4 regions of the Alkaliphilus sp. B6464 genome follow, and region 1 is predicted to be linked to each of the others. Evidence: riboswitches for the same ligand, from Rfam matches in the RefSeq annotation. Region 1 holds a riboswitch; each other region holds the start of a gene.

Region 1 (8,229 bases):
TTGTACCTTTTACACCTAACATTTTTAAGTTCCTTGATATAACTAGAGGACTATTTTCCTTATCTGTTAGTATTATCGTTAAGTAGCTTTTTTTGACCTTTTCCAGTCCTTCATCCCTACCATGTAAGGATAGAAAGTTTGCTCCTTGCCAGCTTTTTTCTAGCTTTGCCATCATATATTGGAAGGAGGAAATGCCTGGAATCACCTTTTTTATTAGTACTCCCTTTTTTTTAAGAAAATCTACAATACCATAAAAATTAGGATCTCCCGAAGCTAGCAGTAGCAAATCATTATGAATATTTATATACTTAATTATGTCATCTACTCTATTTACTTGTATAAAATCATACCTTATACTTTTTAAAGAACTTGAAACCCTACCAAAAGCCAAAACATATTTTGCTTTTTCAATTGCTTCCTTTGCTTCTACAGTCAAGTACTTTGGATTTCCAGGCCCAACTCCTGCTATAGTTATCCCATATCAACACCTCTTTCCATGGAATAAATAATTACCTTTACCGGATAGTTTTCATCCTTTAAATATTTTCTTATTTTTTCCTCTGCCCCATGTTCCATACTTTTTACAATTTCGCCATAGCCTGCTTCAATACAAATATTTAGTCCTTCTTCTGCCGTAATTGCATTGTTTACTTTATCTAATAGTTCTCTAGGAGCTCCATTAAGAGCTAAGTAATATATAAGGGCCTCCATCCTGCCATCACAGACCTTACTATGGGTGTTAAATACACCTATCGATAGCTTTGAGAATTTTCCAACATGTCCTACTAAAGTTATAGATTTAAACCCTTTATTGTAAATATATAAAATGCTATCTCCTATATAGTTGGATATCTTAACTCTACCCTCTGATAATCCTAGTGAATCTGATATCTTCTCACCGTAATTACCTGGAACTAATACAATATTATCTGTTCCATAGGTCTCCTTTATCATATCTACTTCCATATATATAGTTTTAATTAGTGCGTCCTCTGACATAGGATAGACTATTCCCTTTGTTCCAATTATTGATATACCACCTTCAATTCCAATGTTCTCATTGAAAGTTTTTTTACCGATTTCCTCTCCCCTTGGCGCGTATATACTTATATCGTACCCTCTGCTCGAAACCTCACTAACCTCTTTTTCTATCATTTTCATAGGTACAGGGTTGATGGCTGCTTGTCCTACTTTTCCAAATAAACCTTTTCTTCTAATTCTGCCTACGCCTTTTCCACCATCTATAATAATTTTATTATCTTCCCTTTTTCTAACTTTAGCAAATATTTCCATTCCATCTGTAACATCTGGATCATCTCCCCCATCTTTTACAATAGAGCACGATGCTACTTCTTTTTCAATTTTTTGATTATTTATCTCAAGTTTTAATCTAACTCCTGCTGGAGTATCAATCTCTACATAGCTTATTTTTTGCCCTGTCTCTAGCATCATAGCTGCTGCTTTAGCAGCTCCAGCAGCACAAGACCCAGTGGTATAGCCACATCTCAACCTTTTCCCCTCTTTTATAACATACATCTCCAATGTCATCTACCAACCACCATGTATAATAGAGCATTCATTATAGATGCCGCTACATTGCTACCTCCCTTAGTACCTACTGTCGTTATAGAAGATATTTGAAACTCTCTCAAATATTCCTTTGACTCTTGAGCTCCTACAAAACCTACAGGCACTCCTACTATAAATCTAGGATTTACTTTACCTTCCTTAACTAATTCTAGAAGTCTAAATAAGGCGGTGGGAGCATTGCCAAATACAAACATATCTATACCTTCTGCCACAGCTAAATCTACTGCACAGGCCGATCTTGTAGTACCTAATTCCCTTGATAAAGGTAGTACCCTTTCATCATCTATAAAACATTTTAATTTACAATCTGTCTTTGATAGGGCAGCTTTGTTTATTCCCATAGATGCCATTTTAGTGTCTGTGAATATTGTACCTCCAGTTTTTATACTATCCTTAGCTTCTTTTATGAAATCATTTTTAAATACTATAATTTTTCTATATTCGAAATCTCCAGTAGCATGAATCATTCTTTTGGCAACTATGCCTTCTTCTTCAGTAAAGTGTGTATCTCCCATTACTTCCTCAATTATATCCATGCTTTTGTCTTCGATTTCCATAGGATTCTTTATGTACAAATTTATTCCCCCTCTTATATTTTATTATATTTGGTTGTTCATATTTCTATTTCACTATGCTAAAGAACCTTATATGGAATAAAATATGGGCAGTTATTTATTTCATCCTCGTATACGTGAGATTCTATTCTAAAAACATCTTTTAATAAATTTGACTTTATTATATTGCTAGGACTACCCCATTGGCATATTTGCCCTTCGTTTAGGACAAAAATATTATCAGAATATCTAGCAGCTTGATTTAAATCGTGTAGAACCATAACTACTGTTAATTGTAGAGACTTATTTAATTCTTTTATTAATTCAAGTACTTCAAGTTGATATGAAATATCTAAATATGTTGTTGGTTCATCAAGAAGTAATATCTTAGGTTTTTGAGCCAATGCCATAGAAATCCATGCTCTTTGGCGTTCTCCTCCTGATAATGTAGCCACATGTCTCCCCTTTAAATTAGATAACCCAGTTTTTTCCATGGCCCAATTTATTATATTTTTATCCTCCGCCTTTAATCTTTGTCCAAAATTTAGATGAGGGTATCTACCATAAGAAACCAGATTTTCCACTGTAATGTCAGCAGATATGCTTTTAACTTGTGGAAGTATAGCCATATTTCTTGCTATTTTTTTAGTTGGCATATTATAAATATTCTCATCATCTAGGTGAATTGTTCCTTCAGTTATTTTTAAACATCTAGATAATGCTTTTATTAATGTGGATTTTCCTGAACCATTTGGTCCAATAATAGTGACTACTTCTCCATCGGCTACATGAAAATTAATATTTTTCAACACTTCTTTATCACCGTATTTAACTTTAAGATTCAATGCTTCTATTCCCATTATTTTAAACCCTCCTTTTTTCTTAGTAGATAAAGAAAAAATGGTGCTCCTAGGGCAGACATTATTATTCCTACTGGTATTTCAATAGGGGCAAAGAGGATTCTAGACAATGTATCGCAGATCATCACTATAGATGCACCGAAAAATATTGTCCCGGGAAATAAATACTTATAATCGGAACCTATGAATAATCTCGTCATGTGGGGCACTATAAGTCCTACAAAGCCTAATAGACCTACCACACTTACAGCACTACCTGCTAATAATGAGGATATTATTATAAATAAAAACCTTGTTTTTTCCACGCTTACACCTAAACCTGTGGCAACTTCATCACCTAGCATTAATATGTTTAGCTTATCAGGTAATAATAGTAGGAAAAACATACCGACTATAGCATATGGCAAAATAAGATTTACATCCCTCCAAGTTATTGCAGATAAACCTCCCACCATAAATCCTAATACTCCATGTACTCTGTCTGGAAAAAACGTCATAAGTCCGTTTATTCCTGCACTTAGTAATGAAGATACTGCAACTCCAGCTAAAACCAGTCTTGTCGGCAATACTCCCTCTCTCCAAGCCAAACTGTATATAAAAAGAGTAGCTAAAAGTGCTCCTAAAAAAGCACCTATAGGAACTAAGTAATAATATTGCGGAAAGATTATTAATATTATAAGTGCCATCAGTCCTCCACCCGACGACACCCCTATAATATTAGGACTTGCTAGAGGATTTCTCATTATACCTTGAAGAACAGCCCCAGCTAAAGATAAGCAGATGCCTACTAATGCACCTACTATTGTACGTGGAAGTCTTACATTCCATATTATTTGATAGTTAACTGTATCTTTTTGATAAAAGATAGCTTTAATTATTTCTACCGGAGCTATTTTTACAGCTCCATTACCAACGCTTATGAAAAAACTTGCAATAAATAATAATATGAAGATTATTAGTACTATAATTTTACGAGGTTTTTCTTCTTCCATACCTACTGACATAAAATTTCTCCCATATAATTAATAGTTTCTCTTATTCAAATAAATCTGTATAAAGATGTTTTGCTAACCCTTCATAAGCCTCTGCATATCTATGATTTGCTTTATACATATAAAGATCCTTTGGTAAGAGAATATATCTACCTTCTTTTACTGCCTTTAAGGAAGCCCATGCTGGATTTGACTCTACATCCTTTTTAATTCTATCCAATACCGCTTCCATATCACTTCCTGTTGTTTGAACAAATATAAAATCTGGGTCTTCTTCTATTATTTTTTCTAAGCTAAAGTTTTTATCATCTAAAGTATTATTGGATGTATCTGCAATATTAGCTGTATGAAGATCTTTTAACATTTCACCTAAATAAGCATCTGACCCTCTAGCTGTTATACTTTTTGCACTGGCCATCATTATTAATACTTTATAACTCTTATCCTTTGGTGATTTTTCTATTATCTTCTCTATATTCTCTTTAACTTGCAAAGCATTTGCTTGGTAAAGATCTTCTCTTTCATTTAATGCAGTAAATAACCTTACAAGTTTAAAGTAATCATCCTTTACAAAAAAGTCTAAGGCAACAACTCCAATTCCATTATCCTCTAATATAGGAACTATCTCCATCTGAATTTTTGAGTTGCCGTTTAAAATTACTAAATCTGGCTTTAATGATAATACCTTCTCAAGGCTTATTGCTCCTAAAGTTCCTACTATCTCGGCATTTTCTGTTCCTTCTACTATCTTATCCTCTGATTCTTCTATTCTACCAACTATAGTACCTCCACTTTTAGCCCAGATTTCTAAATATGAATTAAAAAGAACTACTACTCTTTCTGGATGCTTATTTAGTGTGACTTGCTGATTTCTACTATCAGTAAAGGTAACACTGTCTTCACCTATCTGTACTCCATACTCCTCTAACATATTTTTTTCTAGTTCATTTACTACTTCCTTATCATTGTTAGGTTCTGCATTATTTGCTTGGTTTGAACATCCTGCTATTGTAGATATTGATAATGCTAACAGTAATGCTAGTGCTGCTACTCTTTTCTTCATTTTTCATCCTCCTGTTTGTAGTTTTTTCCCTGGTGGAGGGTAATAAAAAATCCCTAACCGTATAAGTTAGGGATTTATCATGCACATAAAAAGATTAAATACAAAAAAATAAAAGTCTCCCCTTCCCACCGAAGGTTACTTAATATAAACTATTAGGCAGGTCTCCTGACTTGTGGATCATCCTACTCTCAACGCCTTCCCAGATATAATCCAGTGGATAAGTTGATTTCGTACTCACTTACAGTAGCGGGGGCTGTATTGGTTTTTCACCAATTTCCCTATTAATCTTACAGAACCTAATGTTTCCTATTTAGTTTTCATCTACTATGTTAGCACACAATGGAATTTTATTCAATAAAGTTTCTTTGATAATGTACCAAGATTACAATAGAATACATTCTATAGGTGTTATGATGTTCCCTAGGAAGAATGTGTTGTTTTCCATTTTATTATTATACTAAGCTTGCAATCAGCTAGTTCTGCTGAAATTTCATGTCCCATTTGTTCGACTAATTCTTTTGTTATAGATAATCCAAGTCCTGTGCTTTTGTCACTCCTTGTGAGGTCAGCTGTAAAAAAACGTTCAAATAGATGGGCTATATCTCTCTCACTTAAATTATGTGCAACATTTGTAAATGTTGTTATAATATAACCGTCATACTCTTTTAACGATATATATATACACTCATTTCCATACTTTAAAGCATTCTGTATTAGGTTTGAGAAAACTCTTTTTACTGCATTTTCATCAGCAATAATTAATGATACTTTTTCATCTATATCGATAATAGGCTCTATCTCTTTAGTTAAAAAATCCTTATAGAATGATGCTATTAAATCACACATTATATTATTTATATTTACTGATTTAAGCTCAAACTTATATTCCTTACCTTCCAGTCTTGATAAATCATAAAAGCTAGATATTAAACTTTGTAATGACTCAGCTCTTCTTTTAACTATATCTGCATATTCTTTCTTTTCATGACAAGGTAAGCCATCATCCTCCATAAGCTGTATATAACCCATTATTGATGTAAGTGGTGTCCTCAGATCATGTGATATATTTGCAATAGCCTGTCTAAGTTCTAAATCCATCCTCTTATGTTCAATTTCTGATTTTTGTTTTTCTTCTAAGGTTTTATTTATTTCTGAAGCCAAATTTTCCATCTCTTTATTAGAAAAAGTAAGTAATATTTTTGAATTAGTATTAGTCTTATTGATTCTACTTAGTTGATTAGTTATATTCTTAACTTCGTTATGTGATAAAATACAAAGAGTGACAAATATGCCACATATAATTATAAGAAAAATAATAGTTAATAGTTGCATAAATATCACCCTCCATTTTACTTAATCTCTTTTTTGTTAAAGTATAACATACCTAAAATTGTAAACACTACTGTAAATCCGATACCTACTAAAGCCGCAAAACCTAAAGTATTGCTCGCTACAGTATCAGCTTTTATATTGGATAAGTTTGTTGTAATAAGAAACTTATTAATATTCATAAGTTTTGGAGACACAATTAATGAAAGTAGACTAATAATATTACCAGTCATAGAGAATACTCCGAAGTAAACAAAGCTAGACATTGTATTGTTTTTAAATATAATTCCTAGAAAAGTGCCTACAGATATTCCTCCAATCCATAGTGGGAGTGCTACCAGTAATCTTAATGAAAAATCTTTAACTATATCTATTGAAAAGTCCCTACCAAGCCCAAACAGCATTGCTCCACTTCCTAAAAATACAGTTAGTATAATAAATGCCGCTATAGTAGATAGAACAACTGTAGCAATTATCTTTGATAAAACAATTCTGTTTCTAGGTATACCAAATGATACAGCATTCTTCAAAGTCAAATTTTTATTTTCTTCACTTGTAACAATGTCAATCATCATTAAAACTAGAAATAGTGGTAAATTAATTGATTGAATACCCATATACATTAATTCTGAAAGATCCATATTAGCATTAACACTTGTGGCCTTCATCAATATATTAAGTGATAATCCTAAACCGGATATTATAATTACAAAGCTCCAATAATATAGTCTGTTAAAATTTCTATACAGCTCAGCTTTAATATAATTAAGCATTATAATTACCTCCAATCAAATCAATAAAGTAATTTTCTAAATTGATACCAGTTTGATTTATGGAGGATACCATAACTTCATTAAGGACAAGAGCCCGAGTTACTTTTTCAGGAGTATCTACATAATCATATAATCTAATTTCATTATTATTTAATACCTCATATTTTTTAGTTTCTAGTTGTTTTTCTATTATAACCGTAGCTTTTTCTGCATTGTCTACTTTAATCGCTAAATGACGCTTACATTTTCCTGCTAATTCCTTAGACGATATTTGTTCTAAAAGATAACCATTGTGAATAAACCCATAGTTAGTTGCAAGCTGAGAAAGTTCACCTAATATATGGCTTGATATAATTATTGTAATGTTTTTTTCCTTATTAAGTTTTAGTAGAAGCTCTCTAAATTCTACAATTCCAGTAGGATCCAACCCATTTATAGGCTCATCTAGTATAAGTAAATCTGGACTTCCAATTATAGCGAAGGCTAAACCTAAACGTTGCTTCATACCAAGGGAAAAGTCTTTAAATTTTTTCTTCCCTGTATCCTCAAGGCCAACCATTTTAAGAGTATCCTCTACACATTTTTTGTCTACAATACCTTTTTGTATCCTATAATATTCAAGGTTTTTAGTTGCAGATAAGTATGGAAAAAAGCTTGGGGTTTCAATTATACATCCTGTTCTCATTCTTGATTTGCTTAGTCCATCATTTGATGTTTCACTAAATAACTCTATATCTCCACCAGATGGCATTGTAAGTCCACTTATCATTCTAAGTAGAGTTGTTTTTCCGGCTCCATTTTTACCAACAAGCCCATAAATATCTCCTTGCTTTATATCTATATTAACATTATTTACAGCAAGATGATTTTTGTATCTTTTAGTTATATCTTTTGTTTTAAGTACTGTTTCTGTCACTTAAGTCAACCTCCTTTTTCTTGTATGACTATATATTAAAATACAATTTACAAGACGGCATAAAGAAAAACTTAAGAAAGACTTAAGTTTATTCACTCATTTTAAATCCGATTCCCCATACTGTATGAATATACTCTGTATTTGGATCAGCT
Region 2 (8,229 bases), 1.4 Mb from region 1:
TTAGCTACTACATTAATTCCTGCCTTTTCAAATTGCTTTAATACTTCCTCTTTATAGTGGGTACCTGCAATAACTAAGTCTGCTCCTATAGAAACAACAACCTCTGTGCTAGGATCTTTCATAGTTCCAACATCTTTAATTGACTTTGCTGCTACTGGATATGTACAATATTGAGTTCTACCTTTAATCATATTTTCTGCACCTATTGCAAATAATGTTTCTGTTACACTTGGTGCTAAAGATACTATAGTTTTCGGCGCCTTAGTTACTGTATATTTCTTTCCTTCACCTTCAAAGGTTATAGGATAGGTTATTTCTTTAGTTTTAATAGCACTAATCCCTCTTGTATTATTATCCCACTTAATCTCATAACCAAGGGTTTCCATAATAAAACGTAGAGGAAGATATACTTCCTGTCCTTTTTTATAGGTTTTTGCATCTAAAGTCATTGGAACTCCATTTACTTTAATACGGTTTGTATCTATAGTAAACTCAAAAGTAACTTGGTTATTTTTAACTGTAGCAACATTATTTTTAACAGAAATATTCAGTCCTAATGTATTAAGACTTTTACCTGCAATATAGGTTCTTCCATTTAGGTTCTCCATAACAACAGACTTTTTACTTCCAGCCACTGTAAAATTACTTGCCGAAGCAAAACTTAAACTAGTAAGTAGCATAACTAGCATTAAAGTAAATGATGTAATTCTTAATATTTTTTTCATTAATTTTCCTCCTAAAATATTCAAATCTAAATCAAGTTATACAAACTATGTATTAATTTTTCATTTTCTTCTCTACCTCTTACGGCAAGACGTATAAATTGATCGTTTAATCCTTTAAAATCGGTACATGTTCTAATATATATACCATAATTCAGTAGAGTACTTTTTACATTCTCCCCAGAAGAATTCTTTAGTTTACACAGAAAAAAGTTTCCTTCACTAGGAAAAACATCTATATTATTAATCGAAGATAATCCATTTAATAAAAAGTTTTTTTCTTCTTCGTACCATTTCTGTGTACGATTAAAATAATCATTATCCATAAGTAAAATATCTACTGCCTTTAGGGCCAAACTATTAATAGTCCATGGCTCTTTTATATAGTTAAGTTCTTTAATAATATCTGTGTCTCCAAGTCCATATCCTAGTCTTAGACCAGGTATTCCATAAGTTTTAGTCATAGATCTTAAAATAAAAATTGGATACTCTTCTACAAAGCTACTTAAAGAAATTTTTTCAGTAAAATCTATAAAGGACTCATCTACAAATAGATAGCAATTTTTCTTCTTAATAACTTCCAATAGTGGCATAAGCTCCTCTGGCTCATAAAATACACCTGTTGGATTGTTTGGGTTACAAAGTACCACTACTTGGGGATTTAGATTTTCTATACTCGCTAATAGTTCTGGCATATCTATACGAAATCCAGCCTTTTCATGTGTATAAAAATGAAAAATACTACTACCTGAAACTTGAAAAGCCCTTTCATACTCTGTAAAAGTTGGCTGTATCAACAAAACTTTAGATGCCTTTATAGCTCTAGCAAATAGATAAATAAGCTCCGTCGCACCATTTCCCAAAATTATTTTATCAGCTTCCTTGTCCAAATACTTAGACAAAGTTTCTTTAGCTGTTTTACCATCTATTTCCGGATACCGTATTAACATTGGTAGCTCCTTTTCTAGCTCTTTCATAAGCTTAGATGGTACCCCTAAAGGATTAATATTTACACTAAAGTCTATTACTTCTCTTTGTTTGTGACCAAAATATCCCCCATGCTTATTCAATTTTCTGACTCCCCTTCTATACTATGTTTAGCTTTAAATATTCATTAAAATAAATCCTACTACCATTAAAAACTCTGCACCATACATAATTTTAATAGTATTAATTATATGTTTCGCTGTTAAAGGAGTATCTTCATCGCCTATAGTTGGTTTATATACTCTTTGACCAAAGTATGTATTAGTTCCTCCAAGCTGTATTTTAAGTAGTCCTGCTACAGCCGACTCTGGATAGCCACAATTTGGACTTTTATGGTTTCTTCTATCTCTTATTAGAATTTTAAAGCCTTGCTTAACATTGTAGCCTAGTAATCCTCCCGCTAAGACCATAAAAAGACTACCTATACGAGCAGGAATATAATTTGCTATGTCATCTAGTTTTGCAGATGCATAGCCTATTTCTATATAAGGCTCCTGTAAATATCCAACCATAGAGTCTAAAGTATTTATTACTTTATAGCCCAGAGCAAACTGTACTGGAACTCCGAAGTAAAATCCAATGCCCATGTAAAATAGCGGAGCTAGTACTCCATCGATGGTGTTTTCTGCCACTGTTTCAACAACACCTCTTATTACTTCTTCAAAGTCTAATTGGGAAGTATCTCTTCCAACTAAATAGGATAGCATTTTTCGACTTTTTTCTATATCTTTTTCATACACTGCCTTGTGTACCTTTTTTGCCTCCACATCTAAACATTTAGCAGCTATAGAAGTGTAGAGTAAATATATCATAATTATGGTTTCAAATAATGGATGTATAAGCTGAGTTACTTTAAGTATTAATGTAGACACAGTCAAAACGGTAGCTAAAGATAGTAAAGCTAATATAAATCCTCCCAGCTTTAAATTTAATCCGCTTTTTCTGATGATTTTTTCATATCTACTTATGCTCAATCCTATCCACCTAATTGGATGAGGCCAATTTGGTGGATCACCTAATACAAAGTCTAATGCGACTACAATTAGTAACAAAATGCTATTGTCCATTATTAATCCCCATAATACTTCTAATATTTTCTATATCAATATTCTCTCTAACAGTAGTAGCCAGCTTATCATATTCTAATTCCTTTATTTTTTTATAATCTTCTGCACTGGATTTCTCTTTAATATCTTTTCTTCTACCGGCTTCCTCAGGATCAACCAAGCTATCTTCGTCTTCAATATTAATTTCAAAGTATGGAATTACACCTAAGCAGGGCTTGTTCACCAAATCCTCTAGCATTTTTATGCCTGGTTTTAAAATCTCCAAATCTCCTCTAAATTTGTTTATAATAAATCCTTTTATTCTATTTCGTTCTTCTTCATTAAGGAGCATAATAGTTCCATATATAGAAGCAAAAATACCTCCCCTATCAATATCCCCGATAAGAATAACAGGAGCATCTACTAAGTTTGCTAACCCCATATTTACAATATCATTTTTACTTAAATTAATTTCTGCTGGACTTCCTGCACCTTCAATTACTAAAATATCAAATTTACTACTTAAAACATCATATGCATTCTTTATTACCTTTTTTAGTTCTATCTTTTTCTCTTGGTAAAGTGAAGCTGGCATATTACTAGTTAAAACTCCATTTATTATTACTTGGCTTTTTCTGTCACTGGTGGGCTTTAATAAGATAGGGTTCATTTCTACTGTAACCTCAATTCCAGCCGCTTCTGCCTGTATAGCTTGGGAACCTGCAATCTCTTTACCATCTTTAGTTATAAATGAATTAGATGTCATATTTTGAGATTTAAAAGGTGCTACTGAAAAACCATCTTGCTTAAAAATTCTACATAGTGCAGCAGTTAGTATTGTTTTACCAACTGAAGAGGATGTTCCCTGAAGCATAATATTTTTAGCCAATTTGACACCTCCTTTAGGATTTTATTTTTCTTTTGTCTTGGAAAACAAAAAAACACATAGAGTGTCTATGTGTTGAATTCATCAGATAAGATAAAGTTAGATATGATTATATGATGAACCTTCCATACTTCCCTCCGAAGCTGTGATTCTTTCCTTTTCAAGGCAGGTCTCCTGACTTACAGATCTATTTACTATCTTCCCTTCCCAGTTTCCCAGTGGATACGAAGATTTCATACCTGCTCACAGTAGCGGGGGCTGTAGAGGATTTCAACCTCTTTCCCTTTTAACTTTATAAACAAAGCACCTTGAAATTATTTAATTTTATATTATAAACTTATTATAGTTTAGTTACAATATCATTGTCAACCTAGTAATAGGTTTCTTAATTTGTGCAACTCACACAACTTTCCATTTATATTACCACCTACAATTATTATAGCACCAACTTCTGATATGCCCCTACCATATCCTGTAACAATTGCAGAAAAGATCACATTTATTCGATAGCTAACTCCAATATTTTTTCTTCCTCATAATTAGATATATTTTTTTGATTTGGCTTTGTAATCAGATATGCTATAGTTATAGACCCTACACCACCAACAACTTTGCTTACAATAAAAGGTGTAAGCATAGACTTATCTATTCCTGCAACAAATCCCAGTTGTCCACCTAATACAAAGGCTCCACCTACGGCAAAGGCCGAAACCATTACCTTTCCTCTTTCGTGCATATCGTGCATATTAGCAAACCCCGGTATATTGTTTGCCAAGCTCATAATTAAAGCTGTGGTAGCCTTATCACATATACCCAAAGCATTACCCATTTTTGCTAAAGGCTTTTTAAATACATTGGTCATAACAAGTACCATAGGATAAGCACCAGCTAAAATAATAGAAATACTTCCAACAATTTTAAGTCCTTCCTCAAAAGGCTCCATAGCCGTTATTATTATTTTTCCTGTTACATTTTGTATAATTGAAATTACAAGACCTAATGTCCCTAAGGTTACAATTGACTTGCTAAACCAATAAAATCCTGTAATCATTTTTTGAGGCCATTTACTTAAGCCTATACCTAAAATAAGTGCAATAAAAATAATAGGCAGAAGATTTTTAACTAATATTCCTATTGGTAAGCCCATAGATATGCCCCCTGCAAATCCACTAATAGGAACAGTTAAAAGTCCTGCTAATATTCCCTTTGTAAAATAAGGATAATCTTGTTTTTGAATAAGTCCGGCCCCTATTGGTATAGTAAAAATAACAGCTGTGCCTAAACTAGAAGATAATATTAAACCTGCGAAAAGACCAATTTCCTGATTTTCAGCCATTTTTATCGCAGAAAGATATCCTCCCATATCAGAAGCTAAAATAGATGCAGGAAATATTGCAGGATCTGCCCCTAAAAAAGAAAATACAGGTCCTACTATTTTTTCTAAGCTTGTAGATAATAGAGGTGCTATGGAGTAAATTCCTATAATTGATAAGGCTAAATTCCCCATTGCCATAAACCCTTCTTCAAACTTTTGCCCAAGCCCTAATTTATATCCAAATACCCTATCCAATGCTCCTAATCCCATAAAAACCATAAGAATATATAGTATTATATCATTCATTTTAGACTTATGCCCCTTCTATATATGTTCTTAATTTTTGCACATTTTAACCTTCCTTTACATCGTACAACAGGGCTATTTAAATTGTCAATCTTTTCATTAGTTATATAACTTAACCTTTAGATGCACTATGGGTTTTCCCTTAATAATGACTTAGTTTATTTTTACTTTTAAATTCTATATGAATCTTTCTAAGAGTATAATGGATTATATGATTTTATTAAGAAGGTGATTTATTATGTTTAACAAAACAATTTTTCTAGTTATTAAAGTTAATAAAAAAATTGTAACAGCAATTATTGTATTTATATTACTATTAATTCTTATTCCTCTTTTTATTTCAAACAATCCTATTGCTGTATTTAATACCAACAGAAAAATTATAGTGGTAGATCCAGGACATGGCGGCATAGATGGAGGATCTAGTAGCGCGGGTCTGTTAGAAAAAACTGTAAACTTACAGGTTTCTTTGAAACTAAGAAAGATACTAAAGGATAAGGGTATAAATGTTGTTATGACAAGAAATTCTGATGTATCATTGGAGTCTAAAAGCAATTTAAAGTCTTCAAGATATAATAGAGACCTACATGCTAGGAGAACAATTATAGATAGTAATAATTCTACAGCCTTCGTAAGTGTCCATATGGATTCATATAAAAAGTCCAGTGTAAGAGGTGTTAGAATATTCTATTACTCCGAATCAGAGGAAAGTAAACAACTAGCCCAAAGTATTTGTAATAGCGTAAACAAAATGGTTTTTAAAGACTTTTTAAATATAACAAATGTAAAGGCTGAAATAGCAACTGGTAATTATTATATATTGAGAACATCTAAATCTCCAGGAGTTATAATAGAAACTGGTTTTATAACCAATCCTATAGATAATAAGCTTATACAAACTAATGATTACCAACAAATCATGGCAAAAGCAATAGCAGAAGGTATTGTAGAATATATGTATAGGTAAAAGATTAAAAACTTTATGTTTTCTTAGACAATACGAGTTAGGCTGCCAGCAATTAATATTGCTAACAGCCTAAAATTATTTTTTACTATATAATGGTTAAATCACACTTTAAATTTTGAAGCAATATCTTTCATCTATTCACTAAATTTAATAGAAACCCTGTCCCTTGCTACATATTCCCCTTCCTTTGCGGTATACTCTCCAATCTCTATACTACCAGACTCACTATTAGGCTTAGGATAAGTTATTTCAGTATCAAATTTCCCCCAATTAGGTCCACCTGCATCTGCCTGTAAATGCTCTTCATAAATCACTTTATCCTTATCATCTAAAACTCTTACAGAAAATGCACCTTCAAAGGCAATAATCTTACCTTTAATTCTTACTGGATTGCTTATACCTTCATTTTCTTTAGGCAATTCAAGTTTTGCTAATATAAGTTTTTCTTTAGATTTAAATACTTCCTCATTTTTTGTTCTTATTTCATATTGACCGACTGAATCTGAAGGAATTTCTAATATAACTGAAGGATATGTAATAGCTTGACTAACTATCTCCCCTTCCTTCGGCTCTACTATTTCAAATTTAATAACTCTATGATATTCTTCTCCTGAATAATCTTTTATATGAATAGAATAGCCTCCAGTAGGTCTCTCTTTAGAGTTTATTCTAATATAGGTAGCATCAGGGTGCTGAAAAACATAAGCGCCTTCTATTTTATCAAATTCATGGAACCACTCTTTAGCAGCTTCTAATATTGACTCTTCCTCTACTATTTTCATCTTATTCTTTATACTTTCATCTATAGTATTTCTTGATTCCATAGCTTCTTTATCCTTATCTATATTATTGTCAATTTTATCTTCTGGTTTTTCAGAAGGAGTAGGCCCTTTACTTATATTACAACCCGTTATAGTTATAGCTAATAACATACTAATTAAAAGTAAAGGAACTCTATTCTTAAAAATTCCTATTTTACTAACTTTCATCCATATCCACTCCCTTTTTATTTAGATTATATTAATGTTTATCAAATCTAAAGCTAAGCCTATGTATAAAACTTATTCCCTTGTATATTATACCCCCGATATCATCTGTATAGCATTTAAATATTTATTAATTTTAATGATCTTTTCAACTAAATATCATTAAAATTTTAAAAAATATTCACAAAAATACAATAACGGAATAAGATGTACTAGGAAAGAATATAGGATGTCTTCATATATCATAAAAATCAATAGGAGGAAATCAGTATGGATAATAGAGAAGTTTCTGTTAATAAAATAGATATGTCAGCTTATTCTGTCAAATCTGATAATATTAATATACAAGAAAAATCAGAATGTAAATCATATTGTGTTGATGTAAAAGCTGAAACATTAGGTGATTGTGACAATAGCCCAGTATCACTATCTCCAATTACAACAGGTGCTGTAGCTAAGATACCAGTTGTTTTAGCTGAGTTAGCAGTTCGCTTTAATGTTACTTCATTAATTAATCTGCCTGAACCAGCAATGGAAATTAAAAATATTAAGAAAAAGGTAAAAGTAACTCAATGTATGCTTATACAAGATACTGACATTTTATTTATTAAAGGATTTGTTCGTAAAAACATTGACTTTGCAACAAGAGATTGCTCAAGTCATAATGGAATATGCGGAGATATCCGTCATTGTACAGTAGATGTTCCTTTTGAATGTACAACAGTAGTTAAATTTAATGGCACAAATCCAGCACCTATTGCTAACAATACATCCAGTGAATTTGAATTTTTTAGAACAAACGAGCTACCAAATACCTTTGCTGAAAAAGATAGATTGTTATCCGGAGATTTATCAGAATTTAATCAAATTAGTACTGAATTTTTCAACGAACTACCATTCTGCGAATTAATAAGTGCTAAAATCGTTGAGTTTGATGAATTTTTACACCGTGAACGTCCACATCATATGCACCTACCTGTAGGAGAAAAGCTATTTACAAAAATTGAAGAGAAG
Region 3 (8,229 bases), 1.0 Mb from region 1:
TCGTGTCTTGGTCTATCTTGCACTGTTACTGTTAAATCTTCTATATTTTTATTTAGAGCCTTTGCCACAGCTTCTAGGTTATCTTTAACAGATGCATTAATATCTATTACTCCCTTTGCTTTAGGGCCTACAGCAATCTTTTTCATATAAGTATCTGGTGCGTGCAGTAAACACCCCTTTGGTGCCATGGCCAATACTGCAATAGCATTAGGAAGTCCTTTTGCAATTAGAGTTGTTCCTTCTAATGGATCTACTGCAATATCTACTTCCATATCTCCATCCTTACAACATCCTACCTCTTCACCTATATATAGCATTGGAGCTTCATCAAGCTCACCTTCACCTATTACAACTGTTCCTTTTATAGAAAGACTTGAAAATGCTCTTCTCATACCATCTACTGCCGCTTGATCCGCCGCTTCCTTATCTCCCATACCCATATAACCAGCAGAAGCCAAAGCAGCTGTCTCTGTTACACGGACTAATTCTAGGGCCAAATTTCTATCCATTATCTATTCCTCCTCATCCTAATTACAATAAAAGTATATAGAATGGGTTTAAGTATGTCAATTAGGTTACCAAATTCCATAATGTGCTATCCTATTATAAAATAAGGAAATATATCTATCTTCCCTTTCCCCCAAATTACTTTGTTAATATATCTTCTAAATGCTCCATATATATGTTTTGTATACCTTCTACTTCTCCTAGGCCTTTTAATACTACATTTGTTTCTATCCCCTCTGATACAAGCCTACTTCTCCAAGAATCTTCTTCCTCCGATGCCATATCATTTATGGCATGATCCCCTGCTACTAGCATAAATGGCATTAAATCAACTTTTTTAATATTATTTTCCTTTAAATGAGGAACTATATCATCTATAGTTTTATTGCCTTCTACTGTACCAATGTATATATTTTTATACCATCTCTCATTAAATGTTTCTTCTAGTTTAATATAAGCATTGTCCGCAGAATGTTCTGTACCATGTCCCATAAATACTATTGCCTTATCTTTATTGTTTCCATCTAAGTCTAGTGCTTCTACAACCTTAATATAGTCTGAATCTGCATAAAGTAAGGGCCTACCTATTTTTATGTTAAAATCACTATTTTCACTATTAAACTTTTCAACTTGCTTTAATAATTTTTCATACTCATAGCCAGGAATTATATGAAGGGGCTGAATAAATATATTATATATTTTCTCTTCCTTAATCCTATATAAGGCTTCCATTGGATTATCTACAAAATAGTTATCCCTTTTCTTTAATTTATTTATTACCATCTGAGAAGTAAATGCCCTAACTACTAAAAAATCTTCATATTTTTCCTTTATTCTGTTTTCAATGCTTTCTATACATAATTTTCTAGTTAGCTCATAGGTAGTACCAAAGCTGACAACAATAATAGCCTTTTTCATAGTATCTCCTTTCCTTCTGTGTACATTAGAATTTAACTTTTATCTTATACCTACCAGTTCTAATACTCTTCTTAATTTACATATGTTTTTGAATACCATAATCAAATAATTGCTCTTCCGTTTTAAACAATGGTGTGCCTAAAATTTTATGGATCTTTACTAGCCAAGGTTTTTCGAGGAGGGCTCTTTCTAGTAAATCCTCCTTCAAAAATACTTCTTCCACTAGTCCTTCTCCTAATATTTCTCCTCTTCCTAAAACATAAATATAATCGCACACATCATATATTAGGTCCATATCATGGCTTGATACTACAATATATTTTTCAGTAGCTACTTCTTTAATTATATTTTTTATTTCCTTAGTCATATAGGGATCTAATCCACTAGTTGGTTCATCCAACAATATTACTTGAGAATCCATTACTAATACACCTGCCATAGCAACTCTTTTTTTCTGGCCATAGCTTAAAAAATGAACTGGTTTATCTTTAAACTCATAGGCATTTACTTTTTTAAGAGCAGCCTCAACCCTCACCTTAATCTTATCCTCAGAAATATTTAAATTTCTAAGGGGAAAGGCTACGTCATCATATACATTGGAGTAAAACAATTGCTTTTCTGGGTCTTGGAATACAATATTAATCTTCTTTCTATATTCCCTTAGGTATTTCTTGTTGTAGTTTATTTTGGACCCATTATACTTTACACAACCCTTATTAGGCTTTAAAATACCTATCATATTTAGAAACAGCGTAGACTTCCCAGAGCCATTAGCTCCAATAACTCCTATAGTTTTTCCCTTGTTTAAATCTATGTTTATATTATCTAATGCCTTAGTGCCATCTTCATATTTAAATTCTAGAGACTCTACCTTAATCATCTAATCACCTATTTTAAATTCTCCATCGTATAGTTTACTATCCAAGGCGATAACCATGCTCTCATACTTAGTTAAAACCCTTACAAATAAATGCTTAATAAGTAATGAAACAGATCTATAGCTATTTTTAAAACCTGTATATCCGAACTTCATCTCTTGAATAGTATAAATTTCATTTGCTTCTTTTAGAAAAATAAAAATAAATCTATATATCAATACTAGTAGCTCTATTAACAAGTTTGGAATTTTAATTTTTTTAAGTACCTTAATAATATTGTTTAAAGGTGTGGTTAATCCTAAAAAAAATGTTGAAGATATGGCCGCCAATACCCTCATAATAATATGCAGCACATCTATTAAAGATTGATATGTAATCCCTATATACTTATTCCAAATCTTAATGCTCCAAATAAATATATCTACATTAGATATACCTATTAATATAGTAATAATACTTACAGCTAAAAACCCAAAAGGTATAATTAATATTTTAAAATATTTATTAAATGGGATATTTGCTACAAAGGTAGTTAAAAATGCCATAATAAAAAATATAGATATGTTTATATACAAATTATTTATTAACACTGCAATATTCAAGGCCCCTATAGCAAAGATAAACTTCGCCATAGGGTTAAAATTTGTTAACTTGTTTGTATGTGCATACTTATCTATTAAGAGCAAGTTTTTTCTTCTCCTTCATGGAGCCTAAAATATAGCCTATTGCTCCTGCTCCAATTGCTACCTGAACAGAGAATAACAAGCTTTCAACTTCTCCACTCGGCGGCTCCCATATACTTTCAAACCAAGGCTCATAGTCTGGGGCAATAACTTGAATTAACTCTTCACCCTCACCGTCTGCCCCTTCAAAATCAGCACTGCTATTAATAATTAGTGGCGCTACTATAACAACAATAGCCAATAAAAAAAGCAATAAATTCTTTTTACTTAACTGTTTCAAGGCTAACGACTCCTTCCTTGTTGTATTCTGCTAATAAATTATAAATAATGCTTGTAAGTAATCCTTCCACTATAGCCAATGGAATTTGTGTAACTGCAAATACTGTTAAAAATTTCCCTAGAGAACCAACAAAGCCTGAAATAGGGTCAGGAAATGCCAATGCTAGTTGGAAGGCTGTAACAACATAAGTAATTAAGTTACCAATACAAGCAGCTAAAAATACAGTAAAGGTCATATTTACATTTCTTTTCTTAAGTATCCTATAAATAAAGTAGGATACAAAAGGCCCTGCAACTGCCATGGAAAATCCATTAGCTCCTAATGTAGTTAATCCACCATGGGCAAGTAGTAATGCCTGGAACAGTAAAACAATTATTCCTATAACAGTCATAGTGGTGGGTCCAAATAATATTGCTCCCAATCCTACTCCAGTAGGATGAGACGAACTCCCTGTTACCGATGGTATTTTTAGTGCAGATAAAACAAACACAAAACCTCCTGCCAAACCTAATAGTACCTTTTTATTGGTGTCCTCCTTTAGAATGGTACTTACTTTTTTTATTCCAATAATAAAAAATGGAATAGTAATAGCTGACCATAAAATCGCCCACTTAGCAGGCAAAAAGCCTTCCATAATGTGCATTGCATGTACCACTTCTGGCGTTATTACTAGAAGCAATGCGATGGATAAAAGTACTGTTTTTTTGTTTTTCATAAAATCACCTCTCACTTTTATTTAAAGGCATTTGGTATTATGCCTTCAGTGCTTATTAGTTTCTAACCTAATAAAATCAGTAAGAGGGAAACATAGAAAATATGTTGGAGAAACAAAAAGGGTCCCCAACCTTCTATGTTAGGGACCCTTTGCCAAGTCTATAAAAATGTACACTTTAAGATATACACTTAAATTAACAGTTGACAAAATATAAGTCTCCCTTCCCTCCGAAGGTTACTACATATAAACTATTAGGCAGGTCTCCTGACTTGTGGATCATCCTACTTTTAACACCTTCCCAGATAAAATCCAGTGGCAAAAGTTAATTTCGTCTCCACTTACAGTAGCGGGGGCTGTATCGGATTTTCACCGATTTCCCTATTAATCAAAAAGAACCTAAAGTTTTCAATATTCATTTTTCACCTAATATGGTATCATATAACAAAAGTTTCTACAATGTTTATCTTTTAGTCTTTTCCCAATCGGCTAGAAACTTCTCTATACCTATATCTGTTAAAGGATGCTTAACCATTTGCTTTAATATATTATATGGTATAGTCGCTATATGTGACCCAGCCTTAGCCGCATCTACTACATGAAGATTATGACGAGTACTTGCAGCAATTATTTCTGTACTAATATTATGCACCTCAAAAATGTGAGCAATCTCTTCAACCAATTGAACTCCATCATAACCGATATCATCCAATCGACCAAGAAACGGACTTACAAAACTAGCACCTGCTCTAGCTGCTAATAAAGCTTGAGTAGCTGAAAAAACTAAAGTCACATTTGTTTTTATTCCTCTACTACTAAAGTTACTTACAGCTTTTAGCCCTTCCTCTGTCATAGGTACTTTAATAACTACGTTTGAATGAATTTTTATAAGATCTTCAGCTTCACTTACCATTTCCTCTGCAGTTTCACCTACAACTTCTGCACTAATAGGACCATCCACTAATTGTGTAATTTCCTCTATAACCTGTTTTAAATCTCTTCCTTCTTTTGCAATAAGGGACGGATTTGTAGTAACACCTGATAGAATCCCCCATTTGCTTATTTCCCTAATCTCGTCTATATTTGCACTGTCAATAAATAATTTCAAAACTATCACCGCCTAAATTTTTAATATTTCTCTAGCTTCATCAGGAGTAGCAATCTCTCTACCTAATTCCTTTGCTATTCTAACTACTCTTTCCACCAATTGAGCATTTGATTCTGCTAACTGTCCTCTTCCATAATAAACATTATCTTCAAAGCCTACCCTAACATGACCGCCTAGCAAAATCCCCATTGTAGCTAGAGGTAGCTCATGTCTACCTATACCTGCCACAGTCCAAGTAGAACCTTCCGGAATAGACTTTACCATATACATAAGGTCTTCTGCTGTAGCTGGACAAGCTCCAGGAACCCCAAGTACAAAATCAAAATGGAGTGGTGTACCTACTAGCCCTTTTTTAACAAGACCTTTAGCGTTTTCAATCATTCCTCTTTCAAAAACTTCAATCTCAGGCTTTACACCTAGTTCCTTCATTCTAATAGCAAACTTTTCCATATACTCCTGTGAGTTCATGAAAACATCTGGACCAAAGTTACATGTGCCAGCACTAAGTGTAGCCATTTCAGGTTTCAATTCTACAGGCTGTAGTCTTTCGTCTGGTCCATGCCAAACTGCACCACCTGTAGAAGGCTGAAAAATAATATTACATTTTGATTCTATCTTTTCTTTTATTTCCTTATATACGTCATATGATTGAGTTGGATTACCTTCTTTATCTCGTGCATGAATATGTACTATAGAAGCTCCTGCTAAGTAACACTGATAAGCCGCCTCTGCTATTTCATCTGGTGTTAATGGCAGGTTAGGTTGATTTTTTCTAGTTACTTCTGCCCCCGTTAAAGCAGCTGTAATAATTAATTTATCCATTTAAATCCCCCTTTAAATTCATACTAAGGATATGTTTTCTCTAAACCCAAATGCAATAAATGAAACCTTCCTACAGTCTGCTTTGTATTATTTTCTTTGTTTAACCTTAGGTACTACGCAGGTACCTACTGCTCTACAAACAACTATGGCCTCTTCTAGCACATCGCAGGCAGAGTCACTAATGTCTGGTCTAGGAACAATAACTTTTCTAGCCTCAAATGTCATCTTTCTAGATGAATTACCAACATTAGTAATTTCGCCAACTGCTTCTATATAATCTCCTGCATATACAGGTGCTGTAAACTCTACACTTTCGTAGCCTACAAAAAGTCCTTCGTCACCATCATTTCTAATAAGAAGCTCTGTTGCTACATCACCAAAAAGCTGAAGCATTTTCGCACCATCTACTAAATTCCCACCATAGTGTGCATCTGCTGCGCTCATCCTCATTCTAATCATAGACTTCATTATTTTACCTCCCCTATTTATTATTATAATTAACTTTAAGTTTCTCTGCATACAATTAAATAAATATTATTAATTTCTAACATATTATATTCTATATTCTTTATTTAACAACAAAATCCTCTTTTAAAAGATAATTGATTGAATTAACTAAAAATTTAAATGTTTTTCATTTTTAGTTAATATTTAGTTAATATTTCAAAAAAAGTTCCGAGTTAGTTAAAAATATATCACTTGCATCTTAGTAAAAATAAAATTATAATATAAGTAATTATTCTAAATGTTTTGAATATTATTGATTTAACCTATTATCAGGAGGTGATTTTTGAAAGATTCGACAAAATTCAATTATACTAAAAAAATAGTTAAGGGAGGGTAAATTATGATCGATTTAAACGAAAAGAAAGCAAGGGATCAGTGGGGTTCAAGATTCGGGTTCATTATGGCAGCTGCTGGATCGGCAATAGGCTTAGGCAACCTTTGGAAATTTCCATACATGGCTGGAAAAAATGGCGGTGGCGCATTTGTTTTTGTATATTTCATTATTTTGTTATTAGTAGGATTTACGCTGATGTTAGCTGAGATAGTTCTAGGTAGGAATACTCAATTAAGCGCTGTAGGTGCATATAAAAAACTTAGTGAAAAGTGGTCGTGGTTAGGTGCTATGGGTGTCCTTGCTGGATTTTTAATTCTTTCTTTCTATAGTGTTGTTGGTGGTTGGGTAATAAATTATATAGTCAGATCAGTTACTGGAGTATTGAACACCGCTGATATAGATATGCTAGGAAGCCTATTTGGCGGACTAATTACTAGTCCTGTTGAGCCACTTATTTACCACGCAATTTTTATGGTTATTACATTAGCAATTGTTATGGGTGGTATCAGTGGAGGAATTGAAAAAGCTTCTAAAATATTAATGCCTGCACTATTTATTATGATGTTTATTGTTATGCTTCGTTCTCTTACCCTTGAAGGAGCTATGGAAGGAGTTAAATTCCTATTAGCGCCAGACTTTTCAGCTATTAATGCTTCAGTTATATTAGCGGCTTTAGGTCAAGTTTTCTTCTCCCTAAGCCTTGGTATGGGATGTATGATAACCTATGGTAGTTATTTAAGTAAAGATGAAGACCTAGTACAAAGTGCTATGATTATACCATTGTTAGATACAGCTATAGCTTTACTTGCAGGGTTAACCATCTTACCAGCAGTATTCGCATTTGGATTTAATCCGGGTGAAGGTCCAGGGCTTCTATTCGTTACACTTCCTGCTGTATTTTCAAAAATGCCGCTTGGTAGCTTATTTGCATTCATATTCTTTACATTAGTGTTGTTCGCGGCTTTAACATCAGCTATTTCCTTATTAGAAGTAACTGTTTCTTATATGGTAGATGAATTTAAATGGGAACGTAAGAAAGCAACATTTACTATGGCAGCTATTATTTTCTTAGTAGGGGCTACTGCGTCCCTAGGACTTGGAGTATGGTCTAATATTAAAATAATTGGTGGAAGAGATATATTCGACTCCTTAGACTTTACAGCAAGTAATATTCTACTTCCTTTAGGTGGAATGCTAATGTGCATCTTTATAGGTTGGGTATGGGGTCTTGAAAATGCCATTAAAGAAGCTTCTAACGAAGGAAAACTTACATTTAAATTAGCTCCTTTCTGGGGTTTCTTAGTAAAATGGGTTGCACCTGTTGCTATAGGCATTGTTTTTCTAAATTCTACAGGATTGCTAGATATCATTAAAGGACTATTCTAATAGTGATACAATTTCCTTATAAATGTTGCGCTTCTTCATTGCGAAAGATTGGGAATATAAAGAGATAAGATAAAAAATGTAATACCTCCATAAT
Region 4 (8,229 bases), 1.3 Mb from region 1:
AACAGCTTAGATACTATACCAAGACCTTTGTTAGATCGTATGGAGGTAATTAGAATTGCTGGATATACAGAAGAAGAAAAGCTTAAAATTGCACAAAAATATTTGCTTCCAAAACAAATTAAAGATCATGGATTAAAGCCAGAGAATCTACAGGTTTCTGAAAAAGCTATAAGAGATGTTATTAATTACTATACTAGAGAATCAGGTGTTAGAAATCTTGAAAGACAACTGGCTAATTTATGCCGTAAATCTGCAAAACGTATTGTTGAAGAAAAAATTACAGCTATTCGTATTGCGCCAAATAACCTAAAAAAATATTTAGGTAATCCTATTTATAGATATGAAATGGCAAACTTAAAAGATGAAGTAGGTATTGTAAGGGGTCTTGCTTGGACTCAAGTCGGTGGGGATACTCTATCCATTGAAGTTACTCCTATGAAAGGTGATGGCAAGCTTGTACTTACTGGACAGCTTGGTGACGTTATGAAGGAATCTGCAAGGGCGGGTATAAGTTATATACGCTCAAAAGTGGAGGATTATAAAATAGATCCAGATTTTCATAAAAATTTAGATATACATATTCATATACCAGAGGGAGCTATTCCAAAGGATGGGCCTTCAGCTGGTATAACTATGGCTACTGCTGTAATATCTGCTTTAACTAATATTCCTGTATATAAAGATATTGCAATGACTGGGGAAATTACACTAAGAGGTAGGGTTTTAGCTATAGGTGGAGTTAAAGAAAAGGTGCTTGCAGCTAATAGAGCAGGCATAAAGAAAATTATTTTACCATTAGATAATAAAAGAGATTTAGAAGATATACCAGATAACGTAAAACGTAAGCTCGATTTCGTCTTTGCAGAATATATGGATGAGGTGCTAGAGCATGCATTAAAAAGGGGCGAAACAGATGAAAGTAATTAGTTCGGAAATAGTTATGAGTGCAGTGTCTCCAAAACAATATCCAGAAGATGGAAGACCAGAAATTGCTTTAGCTGGCAGATCAAATGTAGGTAAATCATCTACAATAAATACTATTCTTAATAGAAGAAAGCTTGCTAGGGTAAGTTCTTCGCCTGGAAAGACACGTACTATCAATTTTTATTTAATTAATGAAGAGTTTTATTTAGTGGACCTGCCTGGTTACGGATATGCTAAAGTATCTAAAAATGAAAAGGCAACTTGGGGTAAGATGATGGAAACATATTTAAGCAGCAGACAAAATCTATATGAGGTGGTGCTTCTAGTAGATATTCGTCATGAGCCAACAAATGATGATAAGATGATGTATGACTGGATAAAGCACTACGGATATGGGTCAATAGTTGTTGCTACAAAATCCGACAAAATATCTAAAGGTGCTTACCAAAAGCATTTTAAGGTTATTCGAGAAAAGCTTGGAATGTCTCCAGAAGATAAAATAATACCAATATCTTCTCTCAAAAGAGAAGGAATAGATAAGTTATGGGGTAGTCTAGAGGATCTATTTATGGCTAATGATCTACCTATAACAATGGAAGAAGCTCCAGAGTAGTTAGCTACTCTGAAGCTTCTTTTTATTATCCTTTGATGATAGTACTGTTTTCCAATCTAACTCAGAAACAATCATACCAATCAATATTAAAACACTACCTAAAATAGCACGTCTTGTTAATAGTTCACCAGCTACAAAATATGCAAAAATTGCTGAGAAAACAGGTTCTCCTGAATAAATAAGGGCAGTATGTGTAGGAGATGTAAACTTCTGCATAACATTTTGAATAATAAAAGCTCCCGAAGTACAAAGTACAGAAAGAACAAAAATAGTTACCCATATTTCTGATCCCTTAGGTAATATAGGTTTTTCTGTAGCAAAGCTAAAAAACAAGCTTAATACACCTACTACTCCAATCTGGATTATAGCCATTGCAATAGAGTCGACCTTAACGGTATATTTACCTACTGTAATAATGTGTAATGCAAACATAAGAGCTGAAATCAATGTATATAGGTCCCCAATATTTAGTGCTAGAGAGGAATCTAGTGTTAAGAAACCTAGCCCGATTATGGCAAATACAACACCTATAACTGCAGATTTATGAGGTTTGACCTTCAACAAAAATGCTGACAAAATAGGTACTATAACTACGGAAAAACCAGTAATAAATCCGGATTTAGATGCACTAGTGTAATTAAGACCTACTGTTTGAAAAGCATAGCTTGTAAATAAAACAGCACCTATTAATATACCATATTTTATAGTATCTTTATCTAAATTAATTAGATTTTTATAAAATATAATTGCAGATATAAGTGCTGCTAATAAAAAACGTATAGCTAAAAAATTATAAGTCGATAAATGATCTAAAGAATTTTTAGATAGAACAAAAGAAGATCCCCAAATTACTGTAACTGCCAGTAATGATAGATCTGCCTTTAATTGCTTTGACATTTACACATACCCCTCTCTTAAGCAAATAGATTAGTAAAATATCCCTCTTATAATTGTACAATATTTTTCGAATAATAGAAATCCTTCTTTTTACTTAGCAACTAAGATTTAAGTAGAAAAACCTACTATTAATTATATTATTTTCATTGATCCTGTTTCTAAGTAGCGACTATGCCAGGAAAGTGCTTCCTCTAATATATGAGGAGTATGTTTAAATTTTCTATTTTCAGCTCGATTAAAGTAGTCAAGTAGCATAGGTCTATAGTCAGGATGTGAGCAGTTATTAATGATAAGCTTTGCTCTTTCTTTGGGACTTAAGCCTCTTAAGTCTGCAGTTCCTTGTTCCGTTATAATAATCATAACATCATGCTCAGTATGATCAGTATGGGAAACAAAAGGAACTATAGAAGAAATAGTACCATTTTTTGCTGTGGATGGTGTGGTAAATATTGATATGTAAGAGTTTCTGCTAAAGTCCCCAGAACCACCTATACCGTTCATCATTTGAGAGCCCATAATATTAGTGGAGTTTACATTTCCATAAATATCTGCTTCTATGGCGGTATTCATTGCAATAACCCCTAATCTTCTTATTATCTCTGGGTGGTTACTAATTTCTTGGGGGCGTAATATAATTTTATCTTTATAAAAATCAATTTTATCTTTAAATCTTTTTAACCCTTCTTCGGATGGTGTAATAGCTGTACCTGATATATGTAGTGCTTTTCCAGCATCAAGTAGATCTAGCATAGAATCTTGAATAACCTCTGTATAACATACAAGATTGTTAAATTTAGAATGTAATAATCCTCCTAAGACCGCATTAGCAACATTTCCGACACCAGATTGTAAAGGCAATAAGTTTTCTGATAGTCTACCTTTTTTTACTTCATTTTCTAAGAAATCTATTAGATGTCCTGAAATTTGGTTAGAAATGTCATCTATTGGTGCTAGGGGTTTAACATTGTCTTCAATATCAGTTATAACAATTGCAGCAATTTTTTCTATATTACAAGGAATGTAAGTTGTACCTATTCTTTGACTAGCATTAGTCAGACCTATAGGTTTTCTGTTTGGAGGTGCTTCAGGAATATATATATCAGACATACCTTCTAACTCAAGGGGTTGGCTTGTATTAATTTCAATTATTACCTTTTCTGCTAAATCTATAAAGGTAGGTGAACAACCTATAGATGTAGAAGGTATAATATACCCCTCTTTTGTTATGGCCACAGCTTCTACAATAGCTATATCTATCTTTCCTAAAAAACCATAGTTGGCATATTGAGATACATGACTTAGGTGCATATCTAAATATTCGCAGCCCCCATTATTTGTATAGTCTCTCATACTATTATTAGTTTGATAAGGTAACCGCTTGCTAATAATTTCTGATCTTGCTAAAGTACCATCTAACTCGTCGCCTACAGAGGCTCCAGTGTACAATTTGATTTTTATTTTTTCCTTTGTTTCTTCTGCTATTTGTGCTAATGCCAAAGGTACAGCTTTGGGATATCCAGAAGGTGTAAATCCGCTGGTAGCTACAGTCATACCATCTTTTATTAACATAGCAGCTTCTGTAGCTGAAACAACTTTGTTCATAAGGTTATAGTTTCTAATTCTACCTGTTATCATATAGTTTCCTCCTAAAATTTTATATACTAAAATGGCATATTATGCAGGATTATTGTAAAAATAACTATTCCTAGCAGTGCAAATGGATATATTGCTCCATAGCCTTTTGCAGGATCATCGCTACCCACAGCATCTATAGCTGCTCCTAATCCAGGGGTAGATGTTCCGCAAATAGCCCCAGATAACATAACCCAGTTAATTTTAAATATATATTTTCCAACAATTAGTCCAGTAAGCATTGCAGTGGTTTTTACAACTATTGATACTATAGCTAATATAGCGCCTGAACCTGTTAAAGCACTAAAAACCTCAGACCCATATCTCAAACCTACAATTGCCAGAAAGAAAGCTAGGGATAATTGTCTTATAATAGCTAACAATTTATTATTCATTCGGAAATTTAAAAATCCTATTTTACCTATATATCCAAGCAATAGGGAAGCTATTAATACACCTCCAGTAATCCCTAAGCTAAAGTTACCTAGAGGACCTAAAGATACTTTAATACTTCCTAAGGTAAATCCAGTAAGGCAGACTATTATAAAAGCGGTTAAATCAAATTCTACCTCTTGAATTACATTTTCATTAGAATATTTTTGTAATTCCTCTATTTCTTTTATAAATAATTTTTTTTCATTATTTATATCAATGTTAAAAAGTCTTGGAAATAAATTAACGGCAATAATAACAATCATTACACCAAAAGGGTAGGCTACGGCGTGGCCAATTCCAATTCCTGCTTCAGCAATTTTTATTAATTCCTGTTTTTGGTCATCTGTTAAACTAGCAGTATTTTCAGTTGTCAGATTTCCTGATGGATCTAATAATTTAAGTAGCTCTGTTTTTTTCTGTGAATTTAATGTTTCGTATTGATTTGCCCAATCGGATGCATGACTATTTGCAGTTTCTATGGCAGCAGCAAGTCCTGGAGAGCTAGTTAAAGCTCCTGTATATACACCAGATACTTCATAAGGATTTGAGCTAGAACTTAGTAAGGTAACACCATAGGTAGCAATAGCACCCGATAATGTCATTAAAAACCCTAATACAATAAATTTCCATCCATATTTTTTAAATACTACCCCCATATCTTTAGCAGCTAATAGTCCTACAGATGCTATAAATAAAATTAAAAATATATTAAAAAAATCCTGAGAAATAACATTTGTTTCTATTAAAGATTTTGCTGCCTTATATCCATAATTTTCTGTATTTAATTGTTTTGCATAATCAACTACTAACCATCCTACAATCAACCCTAAAAATAATGTTCCAGATACGCCAAATCTAAATTTACCAAATTTTATCTGTCCAAATAACATACCTAAAAACACTGCAATAAACATAAGTATAAACGGATTAAGTATCCACGAAATACTATCAAAGCTCACTAATATTCCTCCCTATTTATTTAGTAGTCAATGGCTTCAAAACTACCGTTAAAATTATTTGTGTTTTATGCTCTTAGGTGTCAAAAACATAAAAAACCTTTTTCCCTAAGGAAAAAGGTTATAGACAACACACAATATTAATTAAAGGATATTAATTTATTAATTTCCCTTAATGCATGGCCCATAACACCTCCTTATCCTCGTAAGTTATTGCGGTATTGTTCTTTATGGCAGGTCTCCTGGCTTAGAATCATAACACATCTAATACCTTCCCATTTTTTACAAAACAGTGGCATAGTTATAGATGTACTCCTCTTTACAGTGGCGGGACCGCGTCGGATTTTAACCGAACTTCCCTTTTAAGCTGTTAATTTAATTAAAACAGCACCATAAATCTATGTATTTACTTTTTCACAGTTATTGTATCAGACAATCTATATATAGGCAATATCTTTATTCGTGTGTTGAAATTAGTATCTAGCTATAAATAATAAAGGAAGGACAATTGTCCTTCCTTTATTATTTATATTTTATGTATTTTTAATTATTCTTCTGGCTCAAACATATCTTTGCTAACGCCACAAACTGGACATACCCAATCCTCTGGGATATCTTCAAAAGCTGTTCCTGGAGCTACTCCTCCATCAGGATCTCCTAACTCTGGATCATAAACATAGCCACATGGTATACATACATATTTCATAATTACATGTCTCCTCTCTCTTAAAATGATATTTAATTTAATTATGTATTTCAACATTACCATTATACCCAATAATATGCAACAGTAAACAAAAAAAGAATATAAATTAGCTAGTATAGTTGTTCCAAAGATGTAACTACTTTTAGTATTATTAATAAAATGTAATTAACTCAATCATTTAATTTGAGAGGAGAAAAAGTTATGGATAAAAGATTTCCGGTTTATATTAGTACAATGAAATTAACAATGCCAAGATTAGAAGTGTATTATCCAGTAGTAAGTGGATTAGATAATATAAATGTACAGAAAAAAATAAATAGTAACATATTAAACTTAGTCTATCAAATGATAAAGGATCAAGGATATTATGAAAATCCACAGACTACAATTACAGGTTATTATGAAATTAAGACAAATGAGAGAGGTATACTAAGTATTGCATTAACCAATTATGCCTTCTCTGGAGGAGCCCATGGATTAACAATTATGAAATCACTTACTTTTGATGTGGAGACAGGAAAACTATATTCCTTAAAGGATTTATTTAAAGATGGCAGTAATTATGTAGATGTGTTATCAGCAATTATTGAAGAACAGATAGGAGAAAGAGATATTCCGCTAATAACAAAATTCGATAAAATTAGACCAGATCAAGATTTTTATATAGCGGATAAAGCCTTAGTTATATATTTTCAACTTTATGATTTAGAGCCATATGCATATGGCTTTCCGCAATTTCCTATATCGGTTTATGAAATTCAAGATATAATAAAAGAAGATGGGCCTTTAGGACAAATGCTATACTAGCATATATTAAAAAAATGTATAAACTAAAAGATGCTAATAGGCATCTTTTTGTGCGACGGGCAGTCGCATGGGGTGCTAAGTCAGTTAGCACCCTTCATATCTTTAATGGACAGAGACGTCATTTCGATGAAACGACTGGCAGAAGTTAATAGATGTTGAATCCCAGATGGTGAAAGTCCATCCCCGAGGAGACTGACCTAGCTCGGGAAGCTTAATCTAGGGCATTATCGTGAGGTATTGTCTGAAGGAGATGCGGATAATCGAGAGACCCGTAGGCGAAACAATAGACCCTAATACAATAAGTGTGAAGCACGGCGGCGGGTTAAGTTGGCGACTTTGCGAAAAATGAGGAAGCCCACTAAAAGACATTTCTTTTAGACGTCAGACCAAGGAAATGTGACTTAAAACGTGATGGTGCAGGGTATGTTGTGAAGGGAAATGCGATAACCCCGTGAGGTCTCCATCTTTCCAAACAGGTAGGGTTCTAGTCTATAAGGGTAATCCGAAGTGACAAAGAACAGATGGAGAAGTCAGACGTTCTCATAGTACGGAAGTAGTTTGATGACCATAACATCAAATGAACGGAAGGGGAGCGACCTATGGCTCCAAGTCATGAATTGGATGTAATGCTAACAATCATGTTACCGTGGTAAAACCGTTTAAAAGTACATCAAGGAAAGGCGTGGAATAATAAATGAATCAAGAGTGGAAATTCAAGTTACATAGTGTATATGGACAACTGTTGTTTGATCGTAAATTAACCCAAAGCTTTGAGCAAGTAAAGGCGAATAAAGGCGCTGGTGGAATAGATGGTCAAACAATAGAAAGTTATGAGGCTAAATTAGAAGAAAACATCATGGAACTGCTAAATAATCTTAAGACAAAAACTTACCAAGCTCAACCAGTTAGAAGAGTATACATTCCAAAGAAAAATGAAAAGAAACGTTCATTGGGTATTCCAACTATAGAGGACCGAATTGTTCAGCAAAGTGTAGTAAATGTACTTCAACCAATATTTGAAGATAAACTTTTTCATAACTGGTCCGTAGGATATAGACCTAATCGCGGAGTCGAAAGGGCACTGCAAATAATCCTATGGAATATTGAACAAGGATATAACTATATATATGACTGCGACATAAAAGGATTCTTTGATAATATTTCTCATAAGAAGCTCATAACAGTTCTAAAGAAATATGTATCCGATCGGACAATATTAGGAACAATTGATCAATGGCTTAAAGCAGGATTCTTGGAAG

Evidence for each region. Region 1 has a riboswitch for cobalamin ahead of HYG84_RS16425 (ABC transporter substrate-binding protein). Riboswitches for the same ligand answer to the same signal wherever they lie in the genome.
Region 2: it holds a riboswitch for cobalamin, as region 1 does, so the genes downstream of both, HYG84_RS08805 (cobyric acid synthase) here and HYG84_RS16425 (ABC transporter substrate-binding protein) in region 1, are expected to answer to the same signal.
Region 3: it holds a riboswitch for cobalamin, as region 1 does, so the genes downstream of both, HYG84_RS04035 (energy-coupling factor ABC transporter permease) here and HYG84_RS16425 (ABC transporter substrate-binding protein) in region 1, are expected to answer to the same signal.
Region 4: it holds a riboswitch for cobalamin, as region 1 does, so the genes downstream of both, HYG84_RS09100 (hypothetical protein) here and HYG84_RS16425 (ABC transporter substrate-binding protein) in region 1, are expected to answer to the same signal.

The regions. Positions count from the first base shown of each region.
Region 1 is NZ_CP058557.1:3,211,368-3,219,596, forward strand. Features, by position in the region: gene cbiE (precorrin-6y C5,15-methyltransferase (decarboxylating) subunit CbiE) at 1-436, opposite strand, end outside; gene cbiD (cobalt-precorrin-5B (C(1))-methyltransferase CbiD) at 472-1,548, opposite strand; gene HYG84_RS16410 (precorrin-8X methylmutase) at 1,545-2,165, opposite strand; gene HYG84_RS16415 (ABC transporter ATP-binding protein) at 2,225-3,004, opposite strand; gene HYG84_RS16420 (FecCD family ABC transporter permease) at 3,004-4,008, opposite strand; gene HYG84_RS16425 (ABC transporter substrate-binding protein) at 4,040-5,059, opposite strand; cobalamin riboswitch at 5,198-5,374, opposite strand; gene HYG84_RS16430 (sensor histidine kinase) at 5,480-6,391, opposite strand; gene HYG84_RS16435 (ABC transporter permease subunit) at 6,409-7,161, opposite strand; gene HYG84_RS16440 (ATP-binding cassette domain-containing protein) at 7,154-8,077, opposite strand; gene HYG84_RS16445 (response regulator transcription factor) at 8,166-8,229, opposite strand, start outside.
Region 2 is NZ_CP058557.1:1,806,348-1,814,576, reverse strand. Features, by position in the region: gene HYG84_RS08820 (helical backbone metal receptor) at 1-725, opposite strand, end outside; gene cobD (threonine-phosphate decarboxylase CobD) at 752-1,792, opposite strand; gene cbiB (adenosylcobinamide-phosphate synthase CbiB) at 1,826-2,776, opposite strand; gene HYG84_RS08805 (cobyric acid synthase) at 2,766-3,644, opposite strand; cobalamin riboswitch at 3,789-3,967, opposite strand; gene HYG84_RS20520 (hypothetical protein) at 4,007-4,138, opposite strand; gene eutH (ethanolamine utilization protein EutH) at 4,141-5,262, opposite strand; gene HYG84_RS08790 (N-acetylmuramoyl-L-alanine amidase family protein) at 5,501-6,229, shown strand; gene HYG84_RS08785 (Gmad2 immunoglobulin-like domain-containing protein) at 6,364-7,218, opposite strand; gene HYG84_RS08780 (CsxC family protein) at 7,486-8,229, shown strand, end outside.
Region 3 is NZ_CP058557.1:810,579-818,807, forward strand. Features, by position in the region: gene glpX (class II fructose-bisphosphatase) at 1-509, opposite strand, end outside; gene HYG84_RS04015 (sirohydrochlorin cobaltochelatase) at 646-1,425, opposite strand; gene HYG84_RS04020 (energy-coupling factor ABC transporter ATP-binding protein) at 1,502-2,305, opposite strand; gene cbiQ (cobalt ECF transporter T component CbiQ) at 2,306-2,935, opposite strand; gene HYG84_RS04030 (energy-coupling factor ABC transporter substrate-binding protein) at 2,973-3,266, opposite strand; gene HYG84_RS04035 (energy-coupling factor ABC transporter permease) at 3,250-3,981, opposite strand; cobalamin riboswitch at 4,219-4,396, opposite strand; gene fsa (fructose-6-phosphate aldolase) at 4,442-5,086, opposite strand; gene HYG84_RS04045 (3-keto-5-aminohexanoate cleavage protein) at 5,099-5,908, opposite strand; gene HYG84_RS04050 (hotdog domain-containing protein) at 5,996-6,376, opposite strand; gene HYG84_RS04055 (sodium-dependent transporter) at 6,756-8,135, shown strand.
Region 4 is NZ_CP058557.1:1,875,769-1,883,997, forward strand. Features, by position in the region: gene lon (endopeptidase La) at 1-927, shown strand, start outside; gene yihA (ribosome biogenesis GTP-binding protein YihA/YsxC) at 914-1,537, shown strand; gene HYG84_RS09090 (DMT family transporter) at 1,538-2,434, opposite strand; gene HYG84_RS09095 (acetyl-CoA hydrolase/transferase family protein) at 2,567-4,069, opposite strand; gene HYG84_RS09100 (hypothetical protein) at 4,096-5,460, opposite strand; cobalamin riboswitch at 5,673-5,867, opposite strand; gene rd (rubredoxin) at 6,005-6,166, opposite strand; gene HYG84_RS09110 (DUF3298 and DUF4163 domain-containing protein) at 6,365-6,970, shown strand; gene HYG84_RS09115 (reverse transcriptase domain-containing protein) at 7,665-8,229, shown strand, end outside.